3 regions of the Paenibacillus polymyxa M1 genome follow, and region 3 is predicted to be linked to each of the others. Evidence: a T-box and tRNA genes for the amino acid it is inferred to sense, from the RefSeq annotation. Region 3 holds a T-box; the other regions hold tRNA genes.
What was found. A T-box is a leader RNA that pairs with one kind of tRNA and senses whether it is charged. The one in region 3 lies ahead of tyrS (tyrosine--tRNA ligase), so its partner is inferred to be a tRNA-Tyr.

Region 1: it has a tRNA-Tyr gene. The T-box ahead of tyrS (tyrosine--tRNA ligase) is inferred to sense a tRNA for this amino acid. The anticodon was not compared.
Region 2: it has a tRNA-Tyr gene. The T-box ahead of tyrS (tyrosine--tRNA ligase) is inferred to sense a tRNA for this amino acid. The anticodon was not compared.

The regions. Positions count from the first base shown of each region.
Region 1 covers NC_017542.1:458,554-468,910, forward strand. The annotation lists rRNA gene PPM_RS01935 (23S ribosomal RNA) at 1-599, shown strand, start outside; rRNA gene rrf (5S ribosomal RNA) at 677-793, shown strand; tRNA gene PPM_RS01945 (tRNA-Ile) at 828-904, shown strand; tRNA gene PPM_RS01950 (tRNA-Ala) at 927-1,002, shown strand; tRNA gene PPM_RS01955 (tRNA-Asn) at 1,007-1,082, shown strand; tRNA gene PPM_RS01960 (tRNA-Met) at 1,117-1,190, shown strand; tRNA gene PPM_RS01965 (tRNA-Ser) at 1,194-1,285, shown strand; tRNA gene PPM_RS01970 (tRNA-Glu) at 1,317-1,388, shown strand; tRNA gene PPM_RS01975 (tRNA-Val) at 1,395-1,470, shown strand; tRNA gene PPM_RS01980 (tRNA-Met) at 1,481-1,554, shown strand; tRNA gene PPM_RS01985 (tRNA-Asp) at 1,580-1,656, shown strand; tRNA gene PPM_RS01990 (tRNA-Phe) at 1,707-1,779, shown strand; tRNA gene PPM_RS01995 (tRNA-Thr) at 1,805-1,880, shown strand; tRNA gene PPM_RS02000 (tRNA-Tyr) at 1,886-1,971, shown strand; tRNA gene PPM_RS02005 (tRNA-His) at 1,988-2,060, shown strand; tRNA gene PPM_RS02010 (tRNA-Gln) at 2,079-2,153, shown strand; tRNA gene PPM_RS02015 (tRNA-Lys) at 2,158-2,233, shown strand; tRNA gene PPM_RS02020 (tRNA-Leu) at 2,249-2,336, shown strand; tRNA gene PPM_RS02025 (tRNA-Gly) at 2,343-2,417, shown strand; tRNA gene PPM_RS02030 (tRNA-Cys) at 2,428-2,498, shown strand; tRNA gene PPM_RS02035 (tRNA-Arg) at 2,525-2,601, shown strand; tRNA gene PPM_RS02040 (tRNA-Pro) at 2,624-2,697, shown strand; tRNA gene PPM_RS02045 (tRNA-Gly) at 2,707-2,777, shown strand; gene PPM_RS02050 (PAS domain-containing sensor histidine kinase) at 2,982-4,085, opposite strand; gene PPM_RS02055 (response regulator) at 4,078-4,731, opposite strand; gene PPM_RS02060 (GAF domain-containing protein) at 4,875-5,324, opposite strand; gene PPM_RS02065 (Crp/Fnr family transcriptional regulator) at 5,623-6,363, shown strand; rRNA gene PPM_RS02070 (16S ribosomal RNA) at 6,884-8,437, shown strand; rRNA gene PPM_RS02075 (23S ribosomal RNA) at 8,655-10,357, shown strand, end outside.
Region 2 covers NC_017542.1:4,830,963-4,841,319, reverse strand. The annotation lists rRNA gene PPM_RS21920 (23S ribosomal RNA) at 1-980, shown strand, start outside; tRNA gene PPM_RS21915 (tRNA-Asn) at 1,046-1,121, shown strand; tRNA gene PPM_RS21910 (tRNA-Ser) at 1,125-1,216, shown strand; tRNA gene PPM_RS21905 (tRNA-Glu) at 1,234-1,305, shown strand; tRNA gene PPM_RS21900 (tRNA-Val) at 1,364-1,439, shown strand; tRNA gene PPM_RS21895 (tRNA-Met) at 1,465-1,541, shown strand; tRNA gene PPM_RS21890 (tRNA-Asp) at 1,557-1,633, shown strand; tRNA gene PPM_RS21885 (tRNA-Phe) at 1,669-1,741, shown strand; tRNA gene PPM_RS21880 (tRNA-Thr) at 1,764-1,839, shown strand; tRNA gene PPM_RS21875 (tRNA-Tyr) at 1,844-1,929, shown strand; tRNA gene PPM_RS21870 (tRNA-Trp) at 1,937-2,010, shown strand; tRNA gene PPM_RS21865 (tRNA-His) at 2,028-2,100, shown strand; tRNA gene PPM_RS21860 (tRNA-Gln) at 2,110-2,184, shown strand; tRNA gene PPM_RS21855 (tRNA-Gly) at 2,191-2,262, shown strand; tRNA gene PPM_RS21850 (tRNA-Cys) at 2,274-2,348, shown strand; tRNA gene PPM_RS21845 (tRNA-Leu) at 2,360-2,438, shown strand; gene PPM_RS21830 (MarR family transcriptional regulator) at 4,300-4,821, shown strand; gene sufC (Fe-S cluster assembly ATPase SufC) at 4,802-5,578, shown strand; gene sufD (Fe-S cluster assembly protein SufD) at 5,626-6,909, shown strand; gene sufB (Fe-S cluster assembly protein SufB) at 6,953-8,350, shown strand; gene PPM_RS21805 (NifU family protein) at 8,665-8,904, shown strand; gene PPM_RS30540 (ParA family protein) at 8,951-9,136, opposite strand; gene PPM_RS21800 (TetR/AcrR family transcriptional regulator) at 9,348-9,905, shown strand; gene PPM_RS21795 (MFS transporter) at 10,050-10,357, shown strand, end outside.
Region 3 covers NC_017542.1:3,639,141-3,649,497, forward strand. The annotation lists gene rpsD (30S ribosomal protein S4) at 1-505, shown strand, start outside; gene PPM_RS16440 (AraC family transcriptional regulator) at 585-1,451, opposite strand; gene tyrS (tyrosine--tRNA ligase) at 1,648-2,901, opposite strand; T-box leader at 2,967-3,233, opposite strand; gene PPM_RS16450 (transglycosylase domain-containing protein) at 3,369-6,392, shown strand; gene acsA (acetate--CoA ligase) at 6,516-8,231, opposite strand; gene PPM_RS16460 (GNAT family N-acetyltransferase) at 8,478-9,110, shown strand; gene PPM_RS16465 (5'-methylthioadenosine/adenosylhomocysteine nucleosidase) at 9,124-9,822, opposite strand; gene ccpA (catabolite control protein A) at 9,936-10,357, opposite strand, start outside.

The sequences.
Region 1 (10,357 bases), 2.7 Mb from region 3:
CCCTCAGAATGGTTGGAAATCATTCGAAGAGTGCAAAGGCAGAAGGGAGCTTGACTGCGAGACCTACAAGTCGAGCAGGGACGAAAGTCGGGCTTAGTGATCCGGTGGTACCGCATGGAAGGGCCATCGCTCAACGGATAAAAGCTACCCTGGGGATAACAGGCTTATCTCCCCCAAGAGTCCACATCGACGGGGAGGTTTGGCACCTCGATGTCGGCTCATCGCATCCTGGGGCTGAAGTAGGTCCCAAGGGTTGGGCTGTTCGCCCATTAAAGCGGTACGCGAGCTGGGTTCAGAACGTCGTGAGACAGTTCGGTCCCTATCTGTCGTGGGCGTAGGAAATTTGAGAGGAGCTGTCCTTAGTACGAGAGGACCGGGATGGACGTACCGCTGGTGTACCAGTTGTTCCGCCAGGAGCACCGCTGGGTAGCTATGTACGGAAGGGATAAGCGCTGAAAGCATCTAAGCGTGAAGCCCCCCTCAAGATGAGATTTCCCAATACGTAAGACCCCTTGAAGACGACGAGGTAGATAGGTTGGGGGTGGAAGTGCAGTAATGCATGGAGCTGACCAATACTAATCGGTCGAGGGCTTATCCTAAGATAAGACGCAAGGAAGTTTCGGATCCAGTTTTCAGGGTGTAACCTTGAAGTTAGAATTTGCGAGGCAAATTCATGTTTGGTGGCGATAGCGGAGGGGTTCCACACGTACCCATCCCGAACACGACCGTTAAGCCCTCCAGCGCCGATGGTACTTGGACCGCAGGGTCCTGGGAGAGTAGGACGCCGCCAAGCAAAGTCCTTTAAAGGATGATAAAATTATAAATTAGGGCCTTTAGCTCAGCTGGTTAGAGCGCACCCCTGATAAGGGTGAGGTCGGTGGTTCGAGTCCACTAAGGCCCACCATTTCTAGATTGACTAAAAGTATGGGGCTATAGCTCAGCTGGGAGAGCGCCTGCCTTGCACGCAGGAGGTCAGGGGTTCGATCCCCCTTGGCTCCACCAATATTCCCTGATAGCTCAGTTGGTAGAGCACTCGACTGTTAATCGAGTTGTCACAGGTTCGAGTCCTGTTCGGGGAGCCATATTTTTAATACTTCTGAATTTTATATATAAGGTGGCGGCGTAGCTCAGCTGGCTAGAGCGTACGGTTCATACCCGTGAGGTCGGGGGTTCGATCCCCTCTGCCGCTACTCGGAGAGATACCCAAGTGGCTATAAGGGGACCCTCTGCTAAGGGGTTAGACTGCGAAAGTGGTGCGAGGGTTCGAATCCCTCTCTCTCCGCCATAAATTTATTAAATCAGAATTCATTTTGTAAGGCCCGTTGGTCAAGGGGTTAAGACACCTCCCTTTCACGGAGGTAACAGGGGTTCGAATCCCCTACGGGTCATAATATGGAGGCTTAGCTCAGCTGGGAGAGCATCTGCCTTACAAGCAGAGGGTCGGGGGTTCGATCCCCTCAGCCTCCACCATATTTTATATCGCGGGGTGGAGCAGTTCGGTAGCTCGTCGGGCTCATAACCCGAAGGTCGTAGGTTCAAATCCTGCCCCCGCAATTAATTTCCTATTGGAAATGCCTCTGGAACTGTGGTGTAGAGGCCTAACATGCCTGCCTGTCACGCAGGAGATCGCGGGTTCGAATCCCGTCAGTTCCGCCATTTAAATGCATATAGTACGAACTATATGGTATAGTTATAAAATTAAATATGGCTCGGTAGCTCAGTCGGTAGAGCAGAGGACTGAAAATCCTCGTGTCGGCGGTTCGATTCCGTCCCGAGCCACCTTTCAAGTGGGAATTGGTAATGTGCCGGTGTAGCTCAATTGGTAGAGCAACTGACTTGTAATCAGTAGGTTGGGGGTTCAAGTCCTCTCGCCGGCACCATTTTTGGAGGATTAGCGAAGTGGCCAAACGCATCAGACTGTAAATCTGCTCCCTTACGGGTTCGGTGGTTCGAATCCATCATCCTCCACCAGTTTTATAATCATATGGCGGTCGTGGCGAAGTGGTTAACGCACCGGACTGTGACTCCGGCATTCGTGGGTTCAAGCCCCATCGGCCGCCCTTTGATTCTTAATTTAATGGGGATTAGCCAAGCGGTAAGGCAACGGACTTTGACTCCGTCATGCATAGGTTCAAATCCTATATCCCCAGCCATTAAGAGCCATTAGCTCAGTTGGTAGAGCACCTGACTTTTAATCAGGGTGTCGAAGGTTCGAGTCCTTCATGGCTCACCATTTATAAATTATTTTGCGGTCGTGGCGGAATTGGCAGACGCGCACGGTTCAGGTCCGTGTGGGCTAACCCCCCGTGGAGGTTCGAGTCCTCTCGACCGCACCATATTTTGCGGACGTGGCTCAGCGGTAGAGCATCGCCTTGCCAAGGCGAGGGTCGCGGGTTCGATTCCCGTCGTCCGCTCCATTATCCATACGGCGCCATAGCCAAGTGGTAAGGCAAAGCTCTGCAAAAGCTTCATCCCCAGTTCAAATCTGGGTGGCGCCTTAACTGCTCATTATGGAATTTAATATGCGCCCTTAGCTCAGCTGGATAGAGCGTTTGACTACGAATCAAAAGGCCGGGAGTTCGAATCTCTCAGGGCGCGCCATTTCTTAAAAAATGTATAATGTCGGGATGTAGCTCAGCTTGGTAGAGCACCTGGTTTGGGACCAGGGGGTCGCATGTTCAAATCGTGTCATCCCGATACTGATTTGCGGGTGTAGTTCAATGGTAGAACTCCAGCCTTCCAAGCTGGTAGCGTGGGTTCGATTCCCATCACCCGCTTTTTGCTATAGCGGATTCTTGTTGCCTCAGTGGTGACACCTTATAAATAAAGAGAGCCTGTCTGGGGACAGAGCTCTCTCTTTTTTTTGTACATTTATATTCCATAGATTCCACAAAGTGATGGCTATTGTTAGTGCTTGCCATCGGTGTATCTCTCCTGTTCCTGCATGGGGATACACCGATAACTGATCTAGTGCACAGATTTTACACTGGAATGGTTAGTTGGATGGAGGTTCCCTGATTTGGAGCAGAAGTCATGCTCATGAAGCCGCCTACTCCTCTAGCTCGTTCTTCCATGCTGAACAATCCAACTCCCTCTCCTTTGGATTCTCCAGAGAAGCCCATACCCTCATCCCGAATAGTTACTTTTATTATTTCGTCTTGATCCTCTACATCAACGTATGCTTCTGCTACATCTGCGTATTTAGCCACATTCGTCAGTGCTTCTTGTACAATTCTATAGATTGCTATTTCTTTTCGGATATCAAGGCGTTTACGTAAAGTACATTGAAAATGCACTTCGATTCCGTAATGCGAACAGAAATTTTCAATATAAGTTCTTAGGGCCGGTACGACACCCAAATCATCCAGAACTGAGGGACGAAGTTCCCACGCTAAGCCACGAACATCTTTAATGATATCAGTTACCTGTGTACGTAGATTTTCCAGAGTAGCACTGGGCTGTTCAGCTAGTTGGCTATCTAGTTGAATAATAAGTGAAAACAGGCTTTGACCAATCCCATCATGAAGCTCTCTTGAAAAGCGTTTACGCTCTTCCTCCTGTATTTGCATGACTTGCGTCATCATGGTCTGAAGCTCTGCCTCTACTTTTTTTAATTTTGTTACTTCATTACGGATCGCTAAGTACTGATAGGGTTTACCTTCCTCGTCCATAAATGGAACAATCGTAGTATTTACCCAGTAGTAGCTGTTATCTTTAGCACGATTTCGTATTTCTCCCTGCCATACCTCACCAGAACGGATCGTAGTCCACAGGTTCTTCATGAAGGCTCGAGTATGATAGCCCGAATTAATGAGACGATGATCCTGCCCGATCAATTCTTCACGACTATATTGCGAAATCTCACAGAACTTATCGTTTACGTACTGAATAATTCCTCGATGATCGGTCAGAGCAACGATGGAAGATGTATCTAGAGCAAATTTAAGATTGGATAGCTGGTGGAGAGAACTACGCAGTACATGGAGAAAAGGAGAATCTGGTATATGAATTTCCAAATCATTCAGTAGTTTATCGGTTGACTCCCCAAAGGCGGGCTGCAGTAAAGGGTTAGAAGGTTCATTCATAATGGAGCAACCCCTTTTTCAGTGCAAATTTGACCAACTCAGGCCGTGTTTTCAAGTTAAGCTTCTCCATAAGGTTGCTTTTGTGGGACTCTACGGTTTTGACGCTAATCACCAGGTGTTCGGCAATTTCCTTGTTGGCATATCCTTTGGCTACCCATGATAGGATCTCTTTTTCCCGCTCAGACAGGGATTCATACGGTCCGGCAATGCCCTCTTGTTTGATTTTGTCCAGATATTCACTCATCAGGCGTTTGGTTGCATTGGGGTATAGATAGGCACTGCCTTCGGCCACAGACTGGATGGCAGCGAGTAATTCCTCATGAGGTGCACTTTTTAAAATATATCCAGATGCTCCGGCTTGAATGGCTCGGAACAGATATTCCTCATCATCATGCATCGTTAAAATAAGCACTTCTGTATCCGGCAACTGTTTTTTTAATTCGGTGGTTGCCGTGAGGCCATCTTTGCCAGGTGGCATACTAAAATCCATGAGCACGACATCAGGTTGTAGCTCCACCGCTTTGCGGATTGCTTCATCCCCGTCTGCGGCATCTCCTACTACCTTAATACCGTTTTTGCCGTCCAATAGGGCCATGAGGCCAGAACGTACGACAACATGATCATCCACTACTAGTATACGAATCAATTAGTCATCCCCTCGAACGGTAAAAAAACCGTGCGTTTTGTCATAATCATAGCAAATTTTAGGGATTTCAATCAACAGAGATAGTTAGATGAGCTGTTCATGTCCACTTATATTTATAATTTTATTTTTCTTCAAATATCAATCTATGGAGTGAGAGGGAGAGCACATAGCTGGCCAAGGCGATGAGCGACTTGAGTGGCCTTGGCTACATCAGATTCGGTGAATGTTCTCACTTCACGGTTACCAACAAGTAGCACACCGTTTGGCAAGTCTCCTGTACTGGAAAAGGGAATGGCTACTGCAGAATGTAACTGTTCGGCCAGCATAAGCGCACATTCTTGACGTAAACGTATACTGCCTGATATTAAAGCGCTAACGGTTACGGTACGCCCCAGACGAACAGCCATCCCGGCAATCCCATGACCGACTTTAAAAGAGATAAGGCGATAGCGATTGTTTCGGCTGCCGGAGGCATAATACCAATGCAACTTACCCCCTGACCTGGACATAAATGCAAGTGCAGTGAGATCCCCATGAACATGATCTCGCAACTGGTTCAGTTCATTTCGCATTTCATCCGTTATTTGTAGCATAGAAGACACATCCTTTATCTTAACCAACTGTAGCTCTAACTTATTGTAATTCCGACAGGTACAAAAGTAATTCAGGGAACCCCCTGATCTATAGGCGCAGGAAACACTGACTTTTCATTAGACTGGGTAATCAATAAGAGGCGGGGCGATAAATGGGGCGTTAGATAATCCTGGAAGTGATATTTATCACTGCAAATCAGGGAGTAGGGAGGTGCAAAATCAGGTGTTCTCCCGATAACAACCCAGGAATCAAAACATTATGATAAAGATATCAGGTAAACACGAGGAGGACGCTAATATGCAAGCCACTTGTATGGAACGGTTTAGGGACGAAACGCAGCGCACGGGGATTCAGCTTTTTCTGACGGAAGAGCATTTTGAGCTGTTAAAAGATATTATGTCGTGGAAGAAGGTAAAGGCAGGCGTTATGCTTTTTCGAGAGGGTGATGATGCGGAGCAGCTTTATTATATACATTCGGGTCATGTTAAACTCCGTAAATCGACAGAAGACGGTAAAGAATTGATTCTGACTATTCAGCACCAAGGCGATTTGATCGGGGAGTTTAGTGGGATAGATGGGGAAGAGTATAGTTGTACTGCAGAAACAGCCGATGTGTGTGAGTTAGGTGTCGTGCTTGTTAAGGACCTGGAGTCTCTCCTGTCTAAGAACGGGGAAATGGCGCTTCAGTTCATACAGTGGATGGCAATGAAGCAACGAATTATGCAATCACGGTTTCGGGACTTACTGTTGTATGGTAAAACGGGGGCACTAGCGTCTACACTGATCCGTGCAAGTAATACATGTGGTGTAGCTGTGAAGGATGGCATTTTACTGAACATGAAGCTAAGTCACTCCGAACTGGGCGAGATGATTGGAGCAACGCGCGAAAGTGTGAATCGGATGCTGAGCTCGCTAAAAGAGCAGGGAACCTTGGATACGAGAGACGGAAAAATCGTTATTCATGACCTAAAGGTGTTGCGTGCCATGTGCTGTTGTCCTTCGTATGGCCAATGTGCCCATGAGATTTGTAGGTTATAAAATGATGAGCATCGTTAGGCGGGGGGCTAAAAGACTCCGTCTAATTGTAAGTCTTCTGACAATAAGCGAATAAAAGGAACGAGTATTATAAATATCAAAAAATCGACGACGCGTTTAGCGGCAAATCAACGATATAGTTTTTTTAAAAAGTAGTACATGTTGAAATAACTGACTATTAGTAAATAAAATTTAGATATTGGATATTTGTAAAATATTACAAGTTGTATTCTGTAGTTGAAAATGGTATATTATTTGAGCTGACAATAAAACAGCCGTTTCGAAAAAGAATAACTAGGGCGAAACAATCTTCGAAAAGAAGAAAAAAACCTTGCATTTTTGAAATGAACATGATATGATCTTATAGCTGCTGAAAAACGCAGCGAAAAAGAATTTGATCTTTGAAAACTGAACAACGAGTGAGTAAACTGATTTTGTTCGCAAAATCAACAATAAGATATTTTATCTCGTCAGTTTCAACATGAGCTAATCGCTCTTTCTATAAACCAACTTCGGTTGGTCTTTAATGGAGAGTTTGATCCTGGCTCAGGACGAACGCTGGCGGCGTGCCTAATACATGCAAGTCGAGCGGGGTTATGTAGAAGCTTGCTTCTACATAACCTAGCGGCGGACGGGTGAGTAACACGTAGGCAACCTGCCCACAAGACAGGGATAACTACCGGAAACGGTAGCTAATACCCGATACATCCTTTTCCTGCATGGGAGAAGGAGGAAAGACGGAGCAATCTGTCACTTGTGGATGGGCCTGCGGCGCATTAGCTAGTTGGTGGGGTAATGGCCTACCAAGGCGACGATGCGTAGCCGACCTGAGAGGGTGATCGGCCACACTGGGACTGAGACACGGCCCAGACTCCTACGGGAGGCAGCAGTAGGGAATCTTCCGCAATGGGCGAAAGCCTGACGGAGCAACGCCGCGTGAGTGATGAAGGTTTTCGGATCGTAAAGCTCTGTTGCCAGGGAAGAACGTCTTGTAGAGTAACTGCTACAAGAGTGACGGTACCTGAGAAGAAAGCCCCGGCTAACTACGTGCCAGCAGCCGCGGTAATACGTAGGGGGCAAGCGTTGTCCGGAATTATTGGGCGTAAAGCGCGCGCAGGCGGCTCTTTAAGTCTGGTGTTTAATCCCGAGGCTCAACTTCGGGTCGCACTGGAAACTGGAGAGCTTGAGTGCAGAAGAGGAGAGTGGAATTCCACGTGTAGCGGTGAAATGCGTAGAGATGTGGAGGAACACCAGTGGCGAAGGCGACTCTCTGGGCTGTAACTGACGCTGAGGCGCGAAAGCGTGGGGAGCAAACAGGATTAGATACCCTGGTAGTCCACGCCGTAAACGATGAATGCTAGGTGTTAGGGGTTTCGATACCCTTGGTGCCGAAGTTAACACATTAAGCATTCCGCCTGGGGAGTACGGTCGCAAGACTGAAACTCAAAGGAATTGACGGGGACCCGCACAAGCAGTGGAGTATGTGGTTTAATTCGAAGCAACGCGAAGAACCTTACCAGGTCTTGACATCCCTCTGACCGGTCTAGAGATAGGCCTTTCCTTCGGGACAGAGGAGACAGGTGGTGCATGGTTGTCGTCAGCTCGTGTCGTGAGATGTTGGGTTAAGTCCCGCAACGAGCGCAACCCTTATGCTTAGTTGCCAGCAGGTCAAGCTGGGCACTCTAAGCAGACTGCCGGTGACAAACCGGAGGAAGGTGGGGATGACGTCAAATCATCATGCCCCTTATGACCTGGGCTACACACGTACTACAATGGCCGGTACAACGGGAAGCGAAGCCGCGAGGTGGAGCCAATCCTAGAAAAGCCGGTCTCAGTTCGGATTGTAGGCTGCAACTCGCCTACATGAAGTCGGAATTGCTAGTAATCGCGGATCAGCATGCCGCGGTGAATACGTTCCCGGGTCTTGTACACACCGCCCGTCACACCACGAGAGTTTACAACACCCGAAGTCGGTGAGGTAACCGCAAGGAGCCAGCCGCCGAAGGTGGGGTAGATGATTGGGGTGAAGTCGTAACAAGGTAGCCGTATCGGAAGGTGCGGCTGGATCACCTCCTTTCTATGGAGAATCGTTTCCTGCAATGGAAACATTCAAATATGAAGCATAAGCTTCAAACTTACTCACTCGTTGCTCAGTTTTGAGGGTTCAAACTCTCGAATTGCACCTTGAAAACTGGATACCGAAACGAAATTGCGTTTTAGAATATTCCTTTAAGCTGATCTTGTGTAAACAAGTGAAATAAAGGTAGCATATCGTATTTACAATGTAGATACTAGGTTAAGCTACAAAGAGCACACGGAGGATGCCTAGGCGCCAGGAGCCGACGAAGGACGTGGCGAACAACGATAAGGCCTCGGGGAGCTGTAAGCAAGCTTTGATCCGGGGATGTCCGAATGGGGAAACCCGGCTGTCTTCATCGACAGTCACTACTCACTGAATTCATAGGTGAGTGAGAGGCAGACCAGGGGAACTGAAACATCTAAGTACCCTGAGGAAGAGAAAACAATAGTGATTCCGTCAGTAGCGGCGAGCGAACGCGGATTAGCCCAAACCAAGGAGCTTGCTCCTTGGGGTTGTGGGACGTCTCACATGGAGTTACAAAGGAACCGGTTAGATGAAGAGGTCTGGAAAGGCCCGCCAGAGAAGGTAAAAGCCCTGTAATTCAAAACCTGTTCCCTCCGAGACGGATCCCGAGTAGTGCGGGGCACGTGAAACCCCGTATGAATCCGGCAGGACCATCTGCCAAGGCTAAATACTCCCTGGCGACCGATAGTGAAGCAGTACCGTGAGGGAAAGGTGAAAAGCACCCCGGAAGGGGAGTGAAATAGATCCTGAAACCGTGTGCTTACAAGAAGTCAGAGCCCGATCTATGGGTGATGGCGTGCCTTTTGTAGAATGAACCGGCGAGTTACGTTCCCGTGCAAGGTTAAGGTGAAGAGCTGAAGCCGCAGCGAAAGCGAGTCTGAATAGGGCGACTGAGTACGTGGACGTAGACCCGAAACCGGGTGATCTACCCCTGTCCAGGGTGAAGGTGCGGTAACACGCACTGGAGGCCCGAACCCACGCATGTTGAAAAATGCGGGGATGAGGTGGGGGTAGCGGAGAAATTCCAATCGAACCCGGAGATAGCTGGTTCTCCCCGAAATAGCTTTAGGGCTAGCCTCGGAAAGAAGAATCGTGGAGGTAGAGCACTGATTGGGTGCGGGGCCCGCAAGGGTTACCAAGCTCAGTCAAACTCCGAATGCCATAGATTTAGTTCCGGGAGTCAGACAGTGAGTGCTAAGATCCATTGTCGAAAGGGAAACAGCCCAGACCATCAGCTAAGGTCCCCAAGTGTGTGTTAAGTGGGAAAGGATGTGGAGTTGCACAGACAACCAGGATGTTGGCTTAGAAGCAGCCACCATTGAAAGAGTGCGTAATAGCTCACTGGTCGAGTGACTCTGCGCCGAAAATGTAACGGGGCTAAACACACCACCGAAGCTATGGCTTGATGCTTTGCATCAGGGGTAGGGGAGCGTTGAATGCGGGTTGAAGGTGTACCGGAAGGAGCGCTGGACTGCATTCAAGTGAGAATGCCGGTATGAGTAACGAAAAGATCTGTGAGAATCAGATCCGCCGAAAGCCTAAGGGTTCCTGAGGAAGGTTCGTCCGCTCAGGGTAAGTCGGGACCTAAGGCGAGGCCGATAGGCGTAGTCGAAGGACAACAGGTCGAAATTCCTGTACCACCGTAATCCGTGATGAGCGATGGGGTGACGCAGTAGGGTAGTGACGCGGACTGATGGATGTCCGTCTAAGCAGTGAGGCTGATGTGTAGGCAAATCCGCACATCGTAAGGCTGGGCTGTGATGGGGAGCGAAAATTATAGTAGCGAAGGTCATGATCTCAGACTGCCAAGAAAAGCCTCTAGCCAGGAGAAGGTGCCCGTACCGCAAACCGACACAGGTAGGCGAGAAGAGAATTCTAAGGCGCGCGGAAGAA
Region 2 (10,357 bases), 1.2 Mb from region 3:
AACTATAACGGTCCTAAGGTAGCGAAATTCCTTGTCAGGTAAATTCTGACCCGCACGAATGGCGTAACGACTTGGGCGCTGTCTCAACGAGAGATCCGGTGAAATTTTAATACCTGTGAAGATGCAGGTTACCCGCGACAAGACGGAAAGACCCCATGGAGCTTTACTGCAGCTTGATATTGAATTTGGGTACGATCTGTACAGGATAGGTGGGAGCCGTAGAACTTTGAGCGCCAGCTTGAAGGGAGGCATCCTTGGGATACCACCCTGATCGTATCTAGGTTCTAACTTGGTACCGTGATCCGGTACGAGGACAGTGTCAGGTGGGCAGTTTGACTGGGGCGGTCGCCTCCTAAAGAGTAACGGAGGCGCCCCAAGGTTCCCTCAGAATGGTTGGAAATCATTCGAAGAGTGCAAAGGCAGAAGGGAGCTTGACTGCGAGACCTACAAGTCGAGCAGGGACGAAAGTCGGGCTTAGTGATCCGGTGGTACCGCATGGAAGGGCCATCGCTCAACGGATAAAAGCTACCCTGGGGATAACAGGCTTATCTCCCCCAAGAGTCCACATCGACGGGGAGGTTTGGCACCTCGATGTCGGCTCATCGCATCCTGGGGCTGAAGTAGGTCCCAAGGGTTGGGCTGTTCGCCCATTAAAGCGGTACGCGAGCTGGGTTCAGAACGTCGTGAGACAGTTCGGTCCCTATCTGTCGTGGGCGTAGGAAATTTGAGAGGAGCTGTCCTTAGTACGAGAGGACCGGGATGGACGTACCGCTGGTGTACCAGTTGTTCTGCCAGGAGCACCGCTGGGTAGCTATGTACGGAAGGGATAAGCGCTGAAAGCATCTAAGCGTGAAGCCCCCCTCAAGATGAGATTTCCCAGTATGTAAGACCCCTTGAAGACGACGAGGTAGATAGGTTGGGGGTGGAAGTGCAGTAATGCATGGAGCTGACCAATACTAATCGGTCGAGGGCTTATCCTAAGATAAAGCGCAATGAAGTTTCGGATCCAGTTTTCAGGGTGTAACCTTGAAACAAGTGTTAATATTCCCTGATAGCTCAGTTGGTAGAGCACTCGACTGTTAATCGAGTTGTCACAGGTTCGAGTCCTGTTCGGGGAGCCATATGGAGAGGTGTCCGAGTTGGCCGAAGGAGCACGATTGGAAATCGTGTAGGCGCCAAAAGCGTCTCGAGGGTTCGAATCCCTCTCTCTCCGCCAGAATTATTCTATAGCATGGCCCGTTGGTCAAGGGGTTAAGACACCTCCCTTTCACGGAGGTAACAGGGGTTCGAATCCCCTACGGGTCATAAAAAAAAGTTGCATTAAAAAGTTTGTTATGGTATAATATGAGAAGTGTTCCGTTGAGGAGGCTTAGCTCAGCTGGGAGAGCATCTGCCTTACAAGCAGAGGGTCGGGGGTTCGATCCCCTCAGCCTCCACCATTTGAAAATAAATACTTATTATTGTCGCGGGGTGGAGCAGTTCGGTAGCTCGTCGGGCTCATAACCCGAAGGTCGCAGGTTCAAATCCTGCCCCCGCAACCAATTTAAATCTATTATGGAACTGTGGTGTAGAGGCCTAACATGCCTGCCTGTCACGCAGGAGATCGCGGGTTCGAATCCCGTCAGTTCCGCCATTTAATGTATTACTTGATAAAGGGTCTTATTGTGAGGCTCGGTAGCTCAGTCGGTAGAGCAGAGGACTGAAAATCCTCGTGTCGGCGGTTCGATTCCGTCCCGAGCCACTTTTAATTGAATAGTTTTTGTGCCGGTGTAGCTCAATTGGTAGAGCAACTGACTTGTAATCAGTAGGTTGGGGGTTCAAGTCCTCTCGCCGGCACCATTTTGGAGGATTAGCGAAGTGGCCAAACGCATCAGACTGTAAATCTGCTCCCTTACGGGTTCGGTGGTTCGAATCCATCATCCTCCACCAGTTTTATAGGGGCATAGTTTAAAGGTAGAACAACGGTCTCCAAAACCGTTGGTGTGGGTTCAATTCCTGCTGCCCCTGCCATACAATTATTACTTGCGGCGGTCGTGGCGAAGTGGTTAACGCACCGGACTGTGACTCCGGCATTCGTGGGTTCAAGCCCCATCGGCCGCCCTTTCTTATTGGGGATTAGCCAAGCGGTAAGGCAACGGACTTTGACTCCGTCATGCATAGGTTCAAATCCTATATCCCCAGCCATCTTATGCGGACGTGGCTCAGCGGTAGAGCATCGCCTTGCCAAGGCGAGGGTCGCGGGTTCGATTCCCGTCGTCCGCTTTTTATACTCTGGCGCCATAGCCAAGTGGTAAGGCAAAGCTCTGCAAAAGCTTTATTCCCCAGTTCAAATCTGGGTGGCGCCTCCATAATTAAATATGCCGGCGTGGCGGAATGGCAGACGCGCTCGACTCAAAATCGAGTGGGAAACCGTGGAGGTTCGAGTCCTCTCGCCGGTATTAACTAAAAGAGTTCATTAGAGACATTCTCTAGTGAGCTTTTTTTATTTGAGCTTTAGTACCCCACTCATTGTTTGAGCTGAATGAGTTGTATTCCATATGCGAATAAATATTTGCCGTTGTTGCATAATCGCTGTGGCCTAACCATTCCTGAAACTTCTTTCATGCTTACCCCTAATACATCTACATAAATATACTCCAGGTATTCAAGACAATAAGAATTGTCAGAAGATAAGCGATAGAATTCCTGTTATTCCTTCATACGAATCAGAAGCTCATAGAACGTGTCCATCAGTAGCAGTATATGGCGACTGGCTTTATTCTTGGTTCGGTCCTTTTCAAGTTCAATATATCTACTATTCTAACTGCCCGATGTGGCGGTATGTTTAATATTAATAGTCCAATTTAATAAATCAATAGCCGACCATTTTAATCCTAGGACCTCGCTTCGGCTTAGCCCATAAAAGGCAGCCAGGATAACGGAAAGCTCAATTCTTTCGCCTCGGATTACTGCGAGGAGTTGATTCAGCTCCTCGGCATTGTAGAAGCTCACGACGTAATTGTTCTTTTTTGGGCTTTCAACTAAGTCAGGGAGATTCGCCACAATCAGCTTTATTTTCATGGCATACTGAAGGGCTCTGCAATGTTCGCGTGATAATGAATAACGGTATTGGCGCTGACACCTTGCACATTCATTTCATGGGAATACAAGTTCTGAAAATCCTCTGTAGTTAAATCATCAAGCAATACATCCCTTTCTCTCGGAAAAAGGATCTACGTGGCCTTTTAAGTGTCGGAATAGGAGATATAGGAGATAAGCCCGATGCTGTTTTTCATCATCTCTAGCCATCGAAGCATAAAGTCTGCGAACAGCCTTTTGCTATTAACGAATGGAGTAGCTGCTTTTACTCTTACGCATATCTTCGTTTTCAACCGCGAGTGCTTGTCCTTCCATATGATAATTCTTCCTGGCTTCCTGAAGCAAGATTTCGGTTCTTTTCTTGGTTCCTTTTATCTTAAGCCCCGTGGGGATCCATTTTGGTTATCGTTTACCATTCTCATCTTTACAGTTAGGCGGATGTCCCGTTGTGCTTTCTCCTCTTCCAACAACCCCAGAGGGTGAACCCGATCCTTTTTCAAATACCGGTTGAGCTTCGGAATGGATTTGCTACAAAAGTGGTAGCTGAATCCGCCGATGGATTGCTTTAGCGCCCAGAAGGTGTTTGATTTTGAAGCGGGCGGTATAAAGTTCGATAATCTAGATCGCCTCCAGTGTCAGATCGGTGCGGGTTAGAATGGAGCATCGCCTGTTCGGATTCACCAGCAAAAACCACAGTTTTTGCTATACTCTTTGACCCCATAACATATCCAGACACAGGTAACTGACGGATTATTCATTGCCATACATGCTCACGATAGCGTACTCAAACGCGGCGATACGGCTTTAAAACAGCTCGGCCAAGCACCACCTTTGTCCTCTTTTTACGATAGCGACCCTGGCCTGTGGCAGGTGTACCATGACGTTCAATAGGCCACGGTATTGGACTTGGCTTCGGTTACCAGAACCATCCGGGTGCTGCCGAATGGGTTCCATTGATCAATCCTCGCAAAGCAGGATTGATCAGAGGTATACAAGACCATTTCTGGGACGTGCCATAGTCAAAACACAGCATGAGGCCGATGACAATGACAACAAACCCATGAAAAACGCCTCCAAAATTGCGTCACATTTAACACAATTGATATTGATTATCAATATCAATTGTGTTAATATAATTTTGTTTACTAGTGAACAAAATATAATCTAATGGTGACACTGAACTTGATCTGCAACTACTACAAGAGAGGGGAGATTGGGAAATTGGAGTTTCAAAATCATTTTAAAGGTCATCTTTACGAGCAATATATTAAAATGCTACATCTGAATGAGCTGTATACTGAACAAGAAATTAACTCGTTTCGGCAACAGGCTAGAAAGTACCAGATTGACATGCTCTCCAATAATATTACTAGTGTACACGTTATTGATTGCATTGGTGATTATGAACCGATAAATCATACCGGGATTGTGGAGAAGATGGGGTTGTCCAAAGCTAGCATTACTAAAATTAGTGCAAAGCTGCTGGAAATGGGCTTCATTATGAGAAGCCAACTGAACAGCAATCGTAAGGAGATTTACTTTAGTTTAACGGATAAGGGAAGACACGTTTATCATTTGCATAAAGAACTGCACAAAGAAAAAGAAGAAAGATTTTACCAATTCATTGAATCCTATTCAGAGGTTGAGCTGCAGACTATTGGAAAATTTATGAGTGATTTGGTGGCGCGTGCCGAAGAATACTCCGAAGGGAAGTTTAAGATAAATGACGACATTAAAGATTGAGAAATTAAGATCCAAGATTGAAGGGAAAGAAATTTTAAAAGGGCTCACACTGGAGATTCATGGCGGAGAGATTCATGCGATTATGGGGCCTAATGGGACGGGAAAAAGTACATTGGCTTCAGCTTTAATGGGCCATCCCAAATATGAGGTTACTGGCGGTAAGGTGACATTGGACAATGAAGACCTTCTGGAGATGGAGGTGGATGAGCGTGCCCAGGCAGGTTTGTTCCTCGCTATGCAATACCCAAGTGAAATTGCTGGCGTGACCAACTCGGATTTTCTCAGAACTGCCATCAATGCACGGCGTGAAGAAGGTGATGAGATATCCTTAATCCGTTTTATCCGTGAAATGGAGAGCAAAATGAAGGGGCTGGAGATGAACCCGGAATTTATGCATCGTTATTTGAATGAGGGATTCTCTGGCGGTGAAAAAAAGCGGAATGAGATTTTGCAAATGATGCTGCTTGAACCCAAGTTTGTGATCCTGGATGAAGTGGACTCAGGGCTTGATATTGATGCACTGCGTATTGTGGCCAATGGCGTAAATGAGATGCGCAGCCCGGATAGAGGCTTTTTAATCATCACCCATTATCAACGACTGTTGAATTATATTACCCCGGATTTTGTGCATGTCATGATGCAAGGCCGGATAGTTAAATCTGGCGGTCCGGAGCTTGCCCACCGTTTGGAGGCTGAAGGGTACGATTGGGTGAAGGAGGAACTTGGGATTACGGATGAGACGGTAAGTGAAGCTTAAAAGCCGGAGAGGAGGAACAGCACGTGGATATACAAGCTAGAGTTTCAATGAATGTGGACGATTTACGCGCATGGTCAAGCGCTAAGGATGAACCTCGTTGGCTGATTGAACGCCGCGTTCACGCACTCGAACTGGCAGGGACGCTGGAGTTGCCTAAAGTGGAGAAAATCAATCTTGAAAAATGGGATATCTACGAAAGTGGAGATTACAAAGCTGAGAATGCGTGGTCTAGTTTGGAGGAAGCGCCGGAGGTTGTTCGAGGTTTGGTTGCTTCTCCGGTGAAAGGCGGACTAATCGTTCAGTTCAACTCGGATGTAGTGTATACGAAATTGTCCGAGAGCTTAGCCGCCCAGGGAGTCATTTTAACGGATCTGCATACTGCGGCAAATGAGCACGAGGAGCTGGTTCAACGTTATCTCTTTCAGGCAGTGAAGCCGGAAGAACATCGTTTATCTGCTGCACACAGTGCCTTATGGAGTGGTGGCGTTTTTCTATATGTCCCAGACGGTGTAGAGGTTGAAGCACCTATTCAAGCGATCTTTATTAACGATACAAGCGGTGTGTGTTTTGCTCCTCACGTCTTAATTGTGGCAGGGAGCAACAGCAAGATTACTTATGTGGATAATTGTGTATCGAGTCGTGATGATGTCAAGGTATTGCATAACAGTGTGACGGAGGTCTTCGCGGGGGCGGGCTCAAAGGTGCAAGTAGCTTCGGTTCATCAGCTTGCTGCAACTACAACAGATTTCACCCAGCGACGGGCGGTCGTTCTTGCTGATGGGGGTGTGGAGTGGATTATCGGTGAGATGAACAATGGTTATACCGCCAGCGATACCAAGACTTTGCTACAAGGCAACGGGGCGGTCTCCGACAATAAGGTGATTGCTATTGGCACGGGCAATCAAAAATCGAGCTATACAACTCAAGCTCAGCATTTTGGCAGAAGCTCGGTAAGCCAGATGATTACGCGTGCAGTCATGCTTGAAGAAGCTACGGCCATTATCAACGGCATTACAAAGATTGAAAAAGGTGCAACCCATTGTGATGGTCAGCAAACAGAACGCGTGCTTATGCTAAGTCCTAAAGCTCGCGGCGATGCCAATCCGATCCTGCTGATAGATGAGGATGATGTAACCGCGGGTCATGCTGCATCCGTGGGGCAAGTAAATGCAGAGCAATTCTATTATCTGATGTCGCGCGGGATATCACGGAGTGAAGCCGAACATCTTGTTATTTTTGGATTTCTCGCTCCTGTCATTTCGGAGATCCCGCTGGAAGGTGTTCGCAGTCGCCTAAAAGATTTAGTGGAAAGCAAACTCGGCAGATCATAGCAAATCAAAATGAATCTTGAAAGGTTAAAAAGGAGTGATACTAATGGCAAAAAAAGCACCAGATATGGGCGAATATAAATATGGGTTTCGCGACAAGCACCAGTCTATTTTTCAATCTGGAAAAGGTCTGACGGAAGAGATTGTCCGGGAAATTTCCCGGATCAAGGAAGAGCCGGAGTGGATGCTCAATTTTCGGTTGAAAGCTTTGAATCAATTCTACAAAATGCCGATGCCTGAATGGGGAGCGGATTTGACCGGGCTTAGTCTTGATGACATCCAGTATTACGTTCGTCCTTCTGAAAAACAGGGAAAGACCTGGGAGGAGGTTCCTTCCGAGATCAAAGCAACCTTTGACAAGCTGGGCATCCCTGAAGCGGAGCAAAAGTTCCTGGCGGGCGTATCCGCTCAATATGAATCGGAAGTGGTATATCACAGCATGCAGAAGGAACTGGAGGATCAGGGTGTTATTTTCCTTGATACGGATACTGCATTAAAGCAATACCCCGAAGTGTTTAAGCAATATTTTGGAACGATCATCCCTCCCGCCGACAATAAATTTGCGGCGCTTAATAGTGCGGTTTGGTCAGGCGGTAGCTTTGTATACATTCCGAAGGGTGTTCAGTGCGAGGTTCCGATACAAGGTTATTTCCGTATTAATTCTGAAAATATGGGTCAATTCGAGCGGACATTAATTATTGCCGAAGAGGGCAGCTTTGTCCATTATGTTGAAGGATGTACAGCACCTATTTATAGTACCAGTTCCCTGCATAGTGGAGTTATTGAAATTATTTGCCGGAAAGATTCCCGTGTCCGTTACACGACCATTCAGAATTGGGCTCCTAATATCTACAACTTGGTAACCCAAAGGGCTGTGGTAGAAGAAAATGCCACAATGAAATGGGTAGACGGCAACATCGGCTCCAAGGTAACAATGAAGTATCCGGCAGTATTATTGAAAGGACGGGGAGCCAAGGGGTCCATCCTGTCTATTGCCGTAGCCGGTAAAGATCAGCATCAAGATGCCGGCGCGAAGGTAATTCACCTTGCTCCCGAGACAACATCTACGATTATATCCAAATCCATCAGCAAGCAGGGCGGAAAAGTAAACTACCGAGGGTTGTCCAGCTTCAGCCGCGATTCCGCAGGGTCCAAGTCCAATATTAAGTGCGATACGTTGATATTGGATAACATGTCAACATCAGATACGATTCCGTACAATGAAATTAAAAACGATCAGATTACTTTGGAGCACGAGGCAACAGTATCCAAAGTGTCCGAGGAACAATTGTTTTACTTAATGAGCCGCGGGCTTACAGAACAAGATGCTACACAAATGATTGTAATGGGCTTTATTGAACCGTTTACCAAAGAATTGCCAATGGAATATGCCGTTGAAATGAATCGGTTGATTCAATTTGAGATGGAAGGAAGCATCGGTTGATTCATTAATTTAATAGATCAAACCTTTATCATTCTTTAAAGAGGTGCTAGTAATGAAGAAAAATAATTCGGACGATTCAGAACTAGCTCAAATTACTCGAGAGATACGAAAACTTCAGTTCTGCCTCCATATGCTGTCAGGATTGAGCGCAAGTTGTGGTGTGATGATACCTTTAGACTCTATTCATACGCTTATAAGGGAACTTTCGGATCAAGAGGTCACTCTTAGGCAAAAAGCAAAGGATCACTCAGACGATCTAGGGTGAAAAAAGGTCTGAATTGACGGTTGGCAAAACAATGGGAGGAGTTGACATAATGGATGAAAATGGAGTTTTATTCGATGAAGTATCGGAAGTTCTTCTCAAACTACGTCCTTTCTTACTGCGTGACGGTGGAGATGCTGAACTGGTCGAAGTTGAGAACGGTATAGCAAAATTAAGATTTTTGGGAGCTTGCAATGGTTGCCCAAGTGCTACGATTACGTTAAAGGTTGCTATTGAGCGCGCAATTCTTGAGGAAATTGATGATATTAAAGAAGTTGTACAAGTATTCTAAATTCCTTGATACTGAGCAACTGAATTAGTCCTGTCGCAGACCATAGCTACGGAAGTTGATCCCGCTGCTCAATACCAAAGTACATCGACAGATTACCTTGCGGGTCGAAATCGACGAGCAGTGCTTTTTTACCTTCATTAAACAAGGTGTTAGAAAGATTACATTCGGTATCGAGTGGGAAACCGTGGAAGTTCGAGCCCTCTCGCCGGTATACACAAAAGGATGATAAAATGCTTTAATGCATTTTATCATCCTTTTTATTATTCGTATTCTTAACTTTGGCAACAAGATTAACTTGGATCCAGATGAGTGGAAGATAAGAACTTTGCAGAGATCCTTTTTAATTAGGTTTATATTTGACTGGGACTTTGAAGTTGTAGTAGGATGATGGTACTGAAAAAACATTTATAGTTTATTAAGTGTAAGAGAAATGAGGAATGCATATGCAGGAAAGAATTTTGGAAGCTTTTGTAGAGGAAGTTCATGAGAATGGTTTGAAATTTACTATGGACGATCTTGCGAAAAGACTTGCCATCAGTAAGCGTACATTGTACGAGAATTTCTCATCTAAGACGCTTATTTTAGAGACACTGATTGAGCGTACAAATGATGATATGATTCAAAAGACAGAAGAAATTATCCAAAACAATGAATTAACTTTGTTAGAAAAGATTAAACAGTCGATTAGGGTTATGCCGCTGTATTATAAGTTTTATGATTTAAGAATATTAGACCAGATGAAAAAGTATTATCCTGAGCAATGGAAAAGAGTACATGCTGATTTAAATGATTGGTCGCCGATTAGAACATTAATTCAGGAAGGTATCCGAGAAGGAGTTATTGTGAACAAAAATGAAGCTCTGATCATGAAGCTTATTATTGATTCAGTAAATTTAACGCTTGATCAGCGTTTCTTTCTGGATAACAGTGTGACGGTAGAGGAAGCAACTTATTCCATTGTAGATATATTGTTATTTGGGTTAGTCGAAAAACAAAAATAGCCTAATAATATGTGCATATTAAAAGAGGCTATTTTTTTATGTGAAAACTAATAAAACAATTAGAGTTTTTTTGTTTTTTGAAGTTGGGATACTGAATTTAACTATTGATAAATAAAAGGGGTTCTGAAAAGGAAGGGTGGAAATATGTCTATACTGACAAGAAATCGGGGAGCAATGCTGTTATTGATGCTTAACATTTTTTTAGCATTCATGGGGATTGGATTAGTTGTACCTGTTTTACCTAAATTTATAAGCGAGCTAGGGATGAACGGTTCTTCCATGGGGCTGATGGTTGCAGCTTTTGCGTTGACACAGCTTTTATTATCACCGCTGTCAGGAAAATTGTCTGACCGTTATGGACGTAAAAAGTTGATTGTTTCTGGAATGTTCATTTTTATGCTGTCAGAGCTTGTTTTTGGACTGGCGAGTTCCGTCCCTACCTTGTTTGTTGC
Region 3 (10,357 bases):
GGGACAACATGGTGCAAACCAACGGAGAAAAATCAGTAACTACGGTATGCAGCTTCAAGAAAAACAAAAGCTGCGCCACATGTACGGTTTGGGTGAAAAACAATTCCGTACCCTGTTCAACAAAGCTCAACACATGCACGGTATCGCTGGTGAAAACTTTATGTTCTTGCTGGAAAGCCGCCTGGACAACCTTGTATTCCGTCTTGGCTTTGCTAATTCCCGTGCAGGCGCACGTCAATTGGTAGCTCATGGTCACGTTACTGTGAACGGCAAAAAAGTTGACATCGCTTCTTACCAAGTAAGCCCTGGCGACGTGATCGGTCTTCGTGAAAGAAGTCGTTCCCTGTCTTCCATCAAAGAAGCTTTGGAAAACCGTAACCACTTGGTAGCTTACCTGGAGTACAATGACGCAGCTCTGGAAGGTAAATACATTCGTTTGCCTGAGCGTGCTGAATTGTCCCAAGATATCGATGAAAAACAAATCGTCGAGTTCTACAACCGCTAATCCTTGCATTAGCACCGAAAAGCACCCGAATTCATTCGGGTGCTTTTTTTATATTCCCCACGCATTAAGCCTGAGAGTTTTATTCAATGGGGATGTACACTTTCATATTCAAATGATCAGGAGAGGAATTCATCACATCCGTAATTTCAAAATCAGGCCCTTCCCTCCGTTCAAAATTAGAATTAGGAAGCCATGTGCCGTAGATAAAGTCTCGTATATTCTGAACTCGTCCATTTGAACCTGAAGCGTCAAACTCAGCATACTTGCCTGCTGGAATCTCCATATTTATGAAACCCTCTGCCAGTTCTTTTGACTCTTTTTCAACTTCCTCACCCACCACAAATGAAAATGCACCGTTATCTTCAAATCGACAGGCAATCCCATATGACATTCCCGGAGCGATTTTATTCGGAATACACATAAAATATTCATGTGCGCCAAAGTGTTCATAAAATCCTGGGATTTCTTTATAGTGCTGCTCATTATTCAGATTTGTTTTATATTCATATCCTACAATTTTGGTCGTTTCGAGTTGCAATATTACAGGCTTGTTCACCTCTAATTCCTCCGTTGCGTTTTTTTGGTAATCCAAAAAATTGATTTTGCTTTGACCAGAAAGCTCAATATCACAGTTACGATATTTCCCAGGGGTGATCCCAAAACTTTTTTCAAATGCGCGAGTAAAAGCTTCTTGCGAGTTGTACTGATACTCAATAGCAATGTCCAATACCTTTTGATTGGATTGCTTTAGCCGTTTAGCCGCCTCGGACAATCTTCTCCTTCTTATATATTGTTGCACTGTAAAACCCGAAATGGCCTGAAAAACCCGCTGGAAATGAAAAGCTGAAAAGTATGCCTGTGAAGCAACCTCGGCAATTTTTAAATCCTCCCGGAGATTCAATTCAATAAACTCAATCGCACACTGAATTCGTTTAAAGTAGTCCATATAATCCTTCCCCGCACTTGTAATTTATCTAGCCTACATCCACATTGGGTAACCCACGTATTCATTATGTATAACTCTTTACCTACTTGTTTGATTATTTGTGCTAAGTTTACCACGGCTTTTCACTTGGCAGAAATAAAAAAAGCAGCACTGAGATGTAAAATTAATCTCAACGCTGCTAGTGAATGTATTTTAATTATCCAAGCTTGATTTTAGCAAATTTCCGTTTACCCACCTGTACAATGTCGCCTTCTTGCGGCTTGTATGCTTCGTTCACATCAGTCCACTTCTCTTCATTAATTTTAACTGACCCCTGCTGAATACTACGCTTGGCCTCACCGTTAGATGCTGCAAAGCCTAGATGAGTCAGCAACTGGATCACACGAATGCCGCCTTCTTCTAACTGATCAGCTGTCAAAGTGAATTCTTCAATATCGTCAGGAAGCGCACGTTGTTGGAATACGGTCACAAAATGCTGCTTGGCCGCTTCCGCCGCCTCTTCACCGTGGTACATGCGGACTAATGTTCCGGCCAGTTTCATTTTGGCATCACGTGGATGCACTGAACCCTCCTTAACACCTTTCGCCAGCTCTGCCAGCTCCTCATTGGTAATATCCGTTGCAAGCTCAAAATATTTCAGCATCAGCTCGTCAGGAACGGACATCGATTTACCGTAAATTTCGTTTGGCTCCTCATCCACACCAATGTAGTTCCCCAAACTTTTGCTCATCTTCTGAACGCCATCAAGACCCTCAAGCAGTGGTAATGTAATAGTTGCCTGCGGCTCCACTCCGTATTCTTTTTGCAGGGTTCTGCCCATCAGCAGATTAAACTTTTGATCTGTCCCTCCCAATTCTATATCGCTTTGGAGAGCCACGGAGTCCATGCCCTGCATCAGCGGGTAAAAGAACTCATGGATGCTGATTGGCAAGCCGTTTTGGTATCTTTTTGTAAAATCATCCCGCTCCAACATACGGGCAACCGTTACTTTGGCAGACAGGGTTACCACATCCGCAAAAGACATCGGTCCTAACCACTCAGAATTGTAGTATACCTTTGTCTTTTCAGGATCGAGAATCTTAAAAATTTGTTCCTTGTATGTTTGTGCATTGCGCTGTACATCTTCCTCAGTCAGTTGCTTGCGGGTCTCCGATTTACCTGTCGGATCACCAATTCTGCCTGTAAAATCTCCGATAATCAGTTGCACTTGGTGCCCTAATTCCTGGAACTGGCGCAGTTTGTGCATAACAACCGTATGTCCGATGTGAATGTCGGGCGCAGACGGATCCAGACCCAGCTTAATTTTGAGTGGCTCGCCGCTAACAACCGATTTAACAACCTTACGCTTCAGCTCATCCTCAGGTACAATTTCCGCTACTCCACGACGTATCACTTCTAGTTGTCGTTCTACCTCTGCCTGTTGCTCAGGCTTCAATTCTTCCCACTTCATCCTGAATCCCTCCTATTTTTCATCCAAAAATTACTATTTTAACAAACCAAAAAGCCCCTTTCATCCCAAGGGACGAGAAGGAGCTGCTCGCGTTACCACCCTAATTAAAGAAACGTATGCAAAAGCAAACGTTTCTTTCACTTCATTCCTATAACGGGTCTACACCCGGTACCGGATTACTATGATGAGCTTCGCAAACCTGCAAAAGCCTTCCATTCATCCAGACAGCTCCAGACGGTAATTCAAAGGAGGGACGCTACCGATTCACACCACCCATCGGCTCTCTGCACAACGTGATTCCGCCTTCTACTGAAGTCTTTCTCTGCTTTTCACGATATTTACTTTGACCTATTTATAACACACTGTTTTTATGTAGTCAACGACACCAAAAGACAGGCTTTTTAGCATATGGGTTCATTTTGTAATTTTATGCTATAATAATGGCTGTTATAAAGGAGGAAGACTTAATGGTTGAAGAAAAAAACAATGTATCAGAGCCAAAGCCTTCCCGCTTACGGAGAACCATGCGAAGGCTCGGCCGTGTCATAAAGTGGGTCGTCATCATCGGTTTTATGGGAGCACTATTCGCAGGAGGAACCGCCGCCGGCTATATTGCTTCTATTGTAAAAAACGAGCCCGTGCGTTCCAGATCTACGATTCTACAGGAAGTAGATAAAAATGCAATTACAGGCTTCGCTTATTTCAATGATGGCTCTCCCATCGGGCAGCTTCGGACCGAGGAAGATCGAAGACCTGTTACATTTAAGGAGATTCCTCAGCTCGTCATTGACGCAGTCATTGCTATTGAAGATAACCATTTTTACGAGCATAAAGGTGTCGATTTGTCGGGAACGCTGCGTGCTGTGAAGCAAAAGGCACTACATGAATCCGTACAAACTGGAGGGAGTACTCTTACCCAGCAGCTTGCACGTCGTGTCTTTTTAAATCTTGATCGTACGGATGACCGCAAGGTCAAAGAAATTTTACTATCTCTGCGCCTGGAGCGCTTCCTGAGTAAGCAGCAAATAATTACAGCCTATCTCAATAAGGTACCTTTCGGTAACGGATCAAGCGGTTACAACGTCTTTGGTATTAAAGCAGCGGCCAAAGGTATTTTTAATGAGAATGATTTGGGCAAGCTTAATGTAGCCCAAGCTGCCTATCTGGCAGGTTTGCCACAACTCCCTTCTTCTTATTCTGCTTACAACGGTAAAGGCGAATTTAATGAAGCTGGTTTTAAAAGAGCGATCAACCGCCAGCACCTGGTGCTCAGCCGAATGCTGGAGGAGAACAAAATCAATAAAGCACAATATGATGAAGCGATGGCTTTTGATATCAAAAAATCTCTCGCACCACGCACTGTTAAGGCTTATAACACCTATCCATATCTTATGATGGAAACAGAGCGGCAAGCTGCGCAGGCACTCATGTCTGTCACCAATCCGAGTCAAAAGGCTAATGCCAGTGCGGATACCAAAACCAAGGATGATAACGACTTGCTCAAAGAAGCCGAACAGCAGCTTCGCACAGGCGGCTATATGGTATATACCACCATTGATAAGAGCGTGTACAAATCTATGCGTCAAATTGCAGAAAATAAGGACAACTTCTCTGCTACTAGTAAAACCAAAGGTGACGAGCAAGCGGCAGCCATTCTGATTCAGCATAAAACCGGCGCCATTCTCGGTATGATGGAAGGTCGGGACTTCCAAAAAGAGCAAATGAACTACGCTACCCAGATGGTACGCCAGCCGGGTTCAGCCATGAAACCGATTGCTGCTTATCTGCCTGCTTTGGACAGCGGTCTCGTACAGCCTGGCACGATTGTGGATGATGCCCCTATTATTTTGAAGGATGGCAGTAATGGATATCACATCCCGAAAAATTCCAACAACCGCTACCAAGGATTAGTCACAGCGCGTTATGCACTGAATCAATCGCTAAATACGATAGCACTCAAGCTGTTTAACGAAAAGGTAGGGATCAATAAGGCGTGGGCTTTTGCTAAAAAACTGGGTATTACCACCTTGGAACCAAGCGATAACAACGCCCAAACCGGTGTACTCGGTGGCTTGGCCCACGGGGTAACCGTTGAGGAGCTCACCAATGCATATGGAGCCATCCCAAATGGCGGTGTGTTTAATGATGCCTACATGATCGAAAAGATCGTGGATTCGCAAGGCAATATTGTATACAAGCATCAGCCTAATCCCGTGCAAGCCTTCACACCACAAACTGCCTACCTGATGACGGATATGTTACGTACAGCCGTATCGGAAGGCACAGGCAAACTGGTGAGACGTAACTTTAATCAATCCGGCAAGATTCCGATTGCCGGTAAGACAGGCACTACGCAATCCTACACCGATGTGTGGTTCGAGGGCTTTACACCTGACGTCACGCTGGGAGTGTGGGTTGGATACAAGCAACCTGTCAATAAGCTTGAAACGAAAGCACAAAAAGAGCGGGCTCGTCGTCTATGGGCTCTAATCATGAATGAAGTAACGGCTAAAGATTCTCAGTTATTCCAAACGGATAGTTTCAAGAGACCTGACGGTATTGTAAGCCGGACAGCATCCGCTTATGGTTCAGACATTTATAACAGTAAATATTTACCCAAAAACAGTGAAAATGGCGTTACCCGTGCGAAATATATTACCTATCAGGGTGTAAATTACATTCCACGTGATGGTACGCCAGATGATATGTTGTATGAACGGACCGTTAGAAAACGGGAAAAGCCAATCTCAGAATTGATTAAAGAGCTTCAGCAAGCCTTTACAGTGATGAGACGGCATAATTCGTTGTCCTACTATCTGCCTCAAGATGCAGATAAAGAAGCTCCTACTCAGATTGATCCACGCAGGGACGATGGGGCAGCTCCTAACGCTCCATCTAGCGTCAGCGTAAGCTATAGCGACGGCAAGGCCATAATTAGCTTTAGCCCAAGCGGAAACAGTGATGTTGTAGGTTACCGTCTATATCGTTCTACAGATGGAGGCAGCTTCGAGCGGCTTGGCAAGGTTGTCATGGCTGATGGCTCCAAGGTATTCTCCGACAGCCCTGGTGGAAGCAGCGCAAGTTACTATGTGACCGCCGTTGATGTGGGAGGACATGAGTCTGGACCAAGCAGCAAAGCAGACACAGCACCTGTAGTACCACCTGCGGATTCTGAGTCACCAGAAGCTCCGGGCGAGGGAGATGAAACAGGTGCGCAGCCTACAGAAGTTCCTACTGCTCCTGAACAGCCCCAAGCTAAAGCGGCAGGCACGTCCGTAGTGCTCCAATGGAGTGCAGGAAAGCCTGCGGACGCTATAACAGGCTATAACGTATATTACAGTGAAAGCGGTGCGGAGCCTTTTAAAAACATAGGCTCTACCGCAAACACCAACTTTGAGTATAAACCAGGCCGCAAGCCCAAAGGCTGGTTCCGTGTTACTTCCATGAATACCATGGGGGAATCGGCTCCTTCTGGAGCCGTTCGTCCATAGTTCAAGACAAAAACAAGAAGCAATAGTTTGGGTGAGATGAATGAGTTCATCCTAATAAAAAAGGGAGTCTTCATAGCTATAATGGCTATGGAGACTCCCTTTTTAGTGCAAACATGCATCAATTCAATCCTCAATGGTAGACAGGTCACCTGTAGGAAGGTTAAGCTCCCAGGCTTTCAGCACACGTCTCATAATTTTGCCGGAACGGGTTTTGGGTAACTTTTCCTTAAATTCAATTTCACGCGGAGCAGCATGAGCAGACAGCCCTTCCTTGACGAAGCGGTAAATGTCCTGTTGTAACGCTTCCGACGCGGTATAGCCATCACGCAGGGCGACAAATGCTTTAATGATCTCTCCTCGAACAGTATCTGGTTTCCCAATGACTCCAGCTTCCGCTACAGCAGGATGCTCCAGAAGCTTGCTCTCCACCTCAAAAGGACCGATGCGCTCTCCGGAGGAGTTGATAACATCATCAATTCTTCCCTGAAACCAGAAGTATCCGTCCTCATCCATGTAAGCTGAATCACCGGATACATACCAACCGGGAAAGCGGAAATATTCCTGAAACTTATTTGGGTTGTTCCATATACGGTTCATCATGGATGGCCATGGTGTACGAATCGCCAAATGTCCCATCCTATTAGGAGGCAACACCTGGCCTCTGTCGTCCAAAATAGCAGCTTGAATACCTGGAAGTGGCTTTCCCATCGAACCTGGTTTAATCGGCAGCTCTGGGTAATTACAGATCAACTGGCCTCCTGTTTCCGTCATCCACCAAGTATCATGAATACGCTGTGTGTATACTTGCCAGCCCCATCTCACTACCTCGGGATTCAGTGGCTCCCCAACGGATAATACATGCCGCAAGCTGCTGAGATCATAGTTGGAAACTACCTGCTCCCCTGCGCTCATCAACATCCGAAACGCCGTAGGAGCACTATACCAAATCGTCACTTCGTGACGTTCAATCGTACGGTACCAGTCCTCTGGGCTGAAACGGCCTCCACGGATGACATTTGTTGCTCCATTTAGCCAAGGAGCAAAAATGCCATATGACGTTCCCGTAACCCAGCCAGGATCCGCAGTACACCAATATACATCATCTTCCCGCAGATCCAGCACCGTTTTACCCGTATAGTAATGCTGAATCATTGCATTTTGTACATGATACACGCCTTTGGGCTTGCCCGTTGAGCCTGATGTATAGTGAATAATTAATCCATCTTCACGACTCAGCCATTCGGGCTCAAGCTCTTCTGAGGATGTGAGCATTTCCGTTTCGAAATCAATAATTCCCTGCTCCCGTTCGTCCATATCACCGACCACAAAAATATGACGCAACTCAGGAAGCTCCTCACGTTTTACCCGTGAAAGAAGCGCAGGTGTGGTTACTAATGCCACCGCCCCGCTATCCTCCAAGCGATCTTTAATCGCCGTTTCCATAAACGCCTCAAACAGTGGGCCGACAACAGCGCCTACCTTTAAAACCCCAAGCATACTAATGACCAGTTCAGGTGAACGCGGCATGAATATAAACACCCGTTCCCCTTTACCAATACCGTATTTGCGCAGCACATTTCCGAACCTGTTCGAGCTGGCACGAAGCTGAGAAAAAGTGTAGGTTTCATGACGGTTTGCATCACAATACAAAAGTGCTGCTTTCTCCCCCCGTCCTTCCTCTACATGTCGATCAATCGCTTCATGTGCCATATTCACTTTGCCTGTTTCATACCACGTAAAATGACGTTCTACATCTTCCCACTGAAAGTTGTTGTAAGCTTGTTCATAAGAGCCCATGTTGGATGTGGGAACTACAGCCTGGAGTTCTTCAATCTTCATGCGTTCAGCCTCCTCACAATAGAATAATGAGAATTACACAGAACAAAATAGCGCTTACAAAATTAATAGTGCAAATGATTTCTTTTGATTTGTGGTTTGATTTAAAGCACTTAATTGTGAACAATTCGTGTCTAAATCAGTATATCATAGGTAAGGATGTGACGACCATCCTTTTCATTTATTTGTTTTTTTGTTATAAGTAGGGGATATGAAGAGCTACTGATGGCAAACAAGGAGGTCGCACCCATGCAGCATTTAAAATTGTACCACTTGGACACGCTGGATCACAACGGACAAACCATCTATGTAGAAGGACCGATATCCGCTGATCGATTGCGTTCATTTCAAATGCATACGCAATTGGACGCCTTTCGTAAACCAAAGGAGCAATTCGAGGCGCTGGTGGAAATTTCAGAACTGCCAGAAGGCAGAATTATCATTGCCCATGACGGAGAAACCCTTCTGGGATACGTTACTTTTCACTATCCTGATGAGATGGAACGCTGGTCGGAAGCTGGCATGAAGGATTTACTGGAACTCGGAGCTGTCGAGGTAGCCGATGACTATCGCGGACTGGGCCTAGGTAGCCGAATGATTCGGATTGCCTTTGAAGACGGACAGCTCGAATCCTATATTATTTTTACAACCGAATATTACTGGCACTGGGATTTAAAAGGCAGCGGTCTTTCCGTATGGGAATACCGCCGCATGATGGAACGCCTGATGAAAACCGTAAATATGGTATGGTACGCCACGGATGATCCTGAAATATGCTCACATCCTGCGAACTGTCTGATGGTACGAATGGGAGATGATGTGCCCCTCGAATCACGAGAACAGTTTGACCGCATCCGGTTTGTCCGAAGATTCATGTATTAAAAAAATTACACCCTTAATCCAAATGCTTGAGCATGAACTCCACAATACGGTGTGAACGATGTGAAGCTTCCACTGTAAACTCAGCATAATTCACGTGAGCCGATCCATCAGCCTTATCTGACATAGATCGTAGGACAACATAAGGCACAGCATTCATATGAGCTGTCTGAGCCACTGCGGCGCCTTCCATCTCGGTACAAGCACCGTCCATTTCTTGATGCAATGCTGTTACTATCTCACGGCTTGCGACAAATTGATCGCCGGAAAGTACTTTTCCGACAATATATCGATCTCCAAACGATTTGCAGGCTTGTTCAGCCAGACGGACAAGTTCGGGATCGGCCGCGAACTCTGAGGTGTCCTGATAAGGAATGACCCCTCTGGCATAACCCAAAGGCGTTACATCCATGTCATGTTGCATACATGTTGATGAAATGACAATATCCCCAATGTTTAAATCCGGGTGTACCGCCCCTGCCACTCCCGTGAATATAATTTGTTCTACGCCAAAATGATCAATCAGGATTTGTGTTGTTACCGCAGCATTGACTTTGCCCACACCGGACTTGCAGACAACCACCCTTTGCCCGTGAATCATTCCTGTAGTGTATGTGATTCCCGCCTTGGTCGTCTTACTTGCTTCCGTCATCGCCGAGAGCAGCAATTCAATTTCTTCATCCATAGCACCCATTAATCCATAAAGTCGGCTCATTACGCATCCCTCGTTTCTTAGTTTGATGATGATTTCACAAGAGAATATGTATCTACGAAAAAAGCTCCGTCAAAGGAGCTTTCATCGAAGGTATATCCTATTCAGCACTGCCGCTAGTCTAAATAATTAACTGATAACCGTAAAATAGTTTCGTGCGGCAAAATAACGCGAGAGTTCTCCACGTTTTCCTTCTTCATCAGCTTGGTTAGCAAACGCATTGCCACCGCACCCAAATCGTACATCGGTTGTGCGACGGTTGTCAGCTGAGGACGAACCATGGAGGCCATGCGAATATTGTCAACACTGATGACCGAAAAATCATCAGGTACTTTCAATCCCTCATCCTGAATGCTATGAATCGCACCAATTGCCATTTCATCTGTAGCGGCAAAAATAGCACTTGGTTTCTTCTTCAGACCGAGGAAGTATTTCATGGCTTCAACACCGGATTCATAGCGGTAATTCCCGATTCGCACGAGATCTTCCTGATAATCAATTCCGGCTGTTTCCAATGCTCTCTTGTAACCTTGGAAAC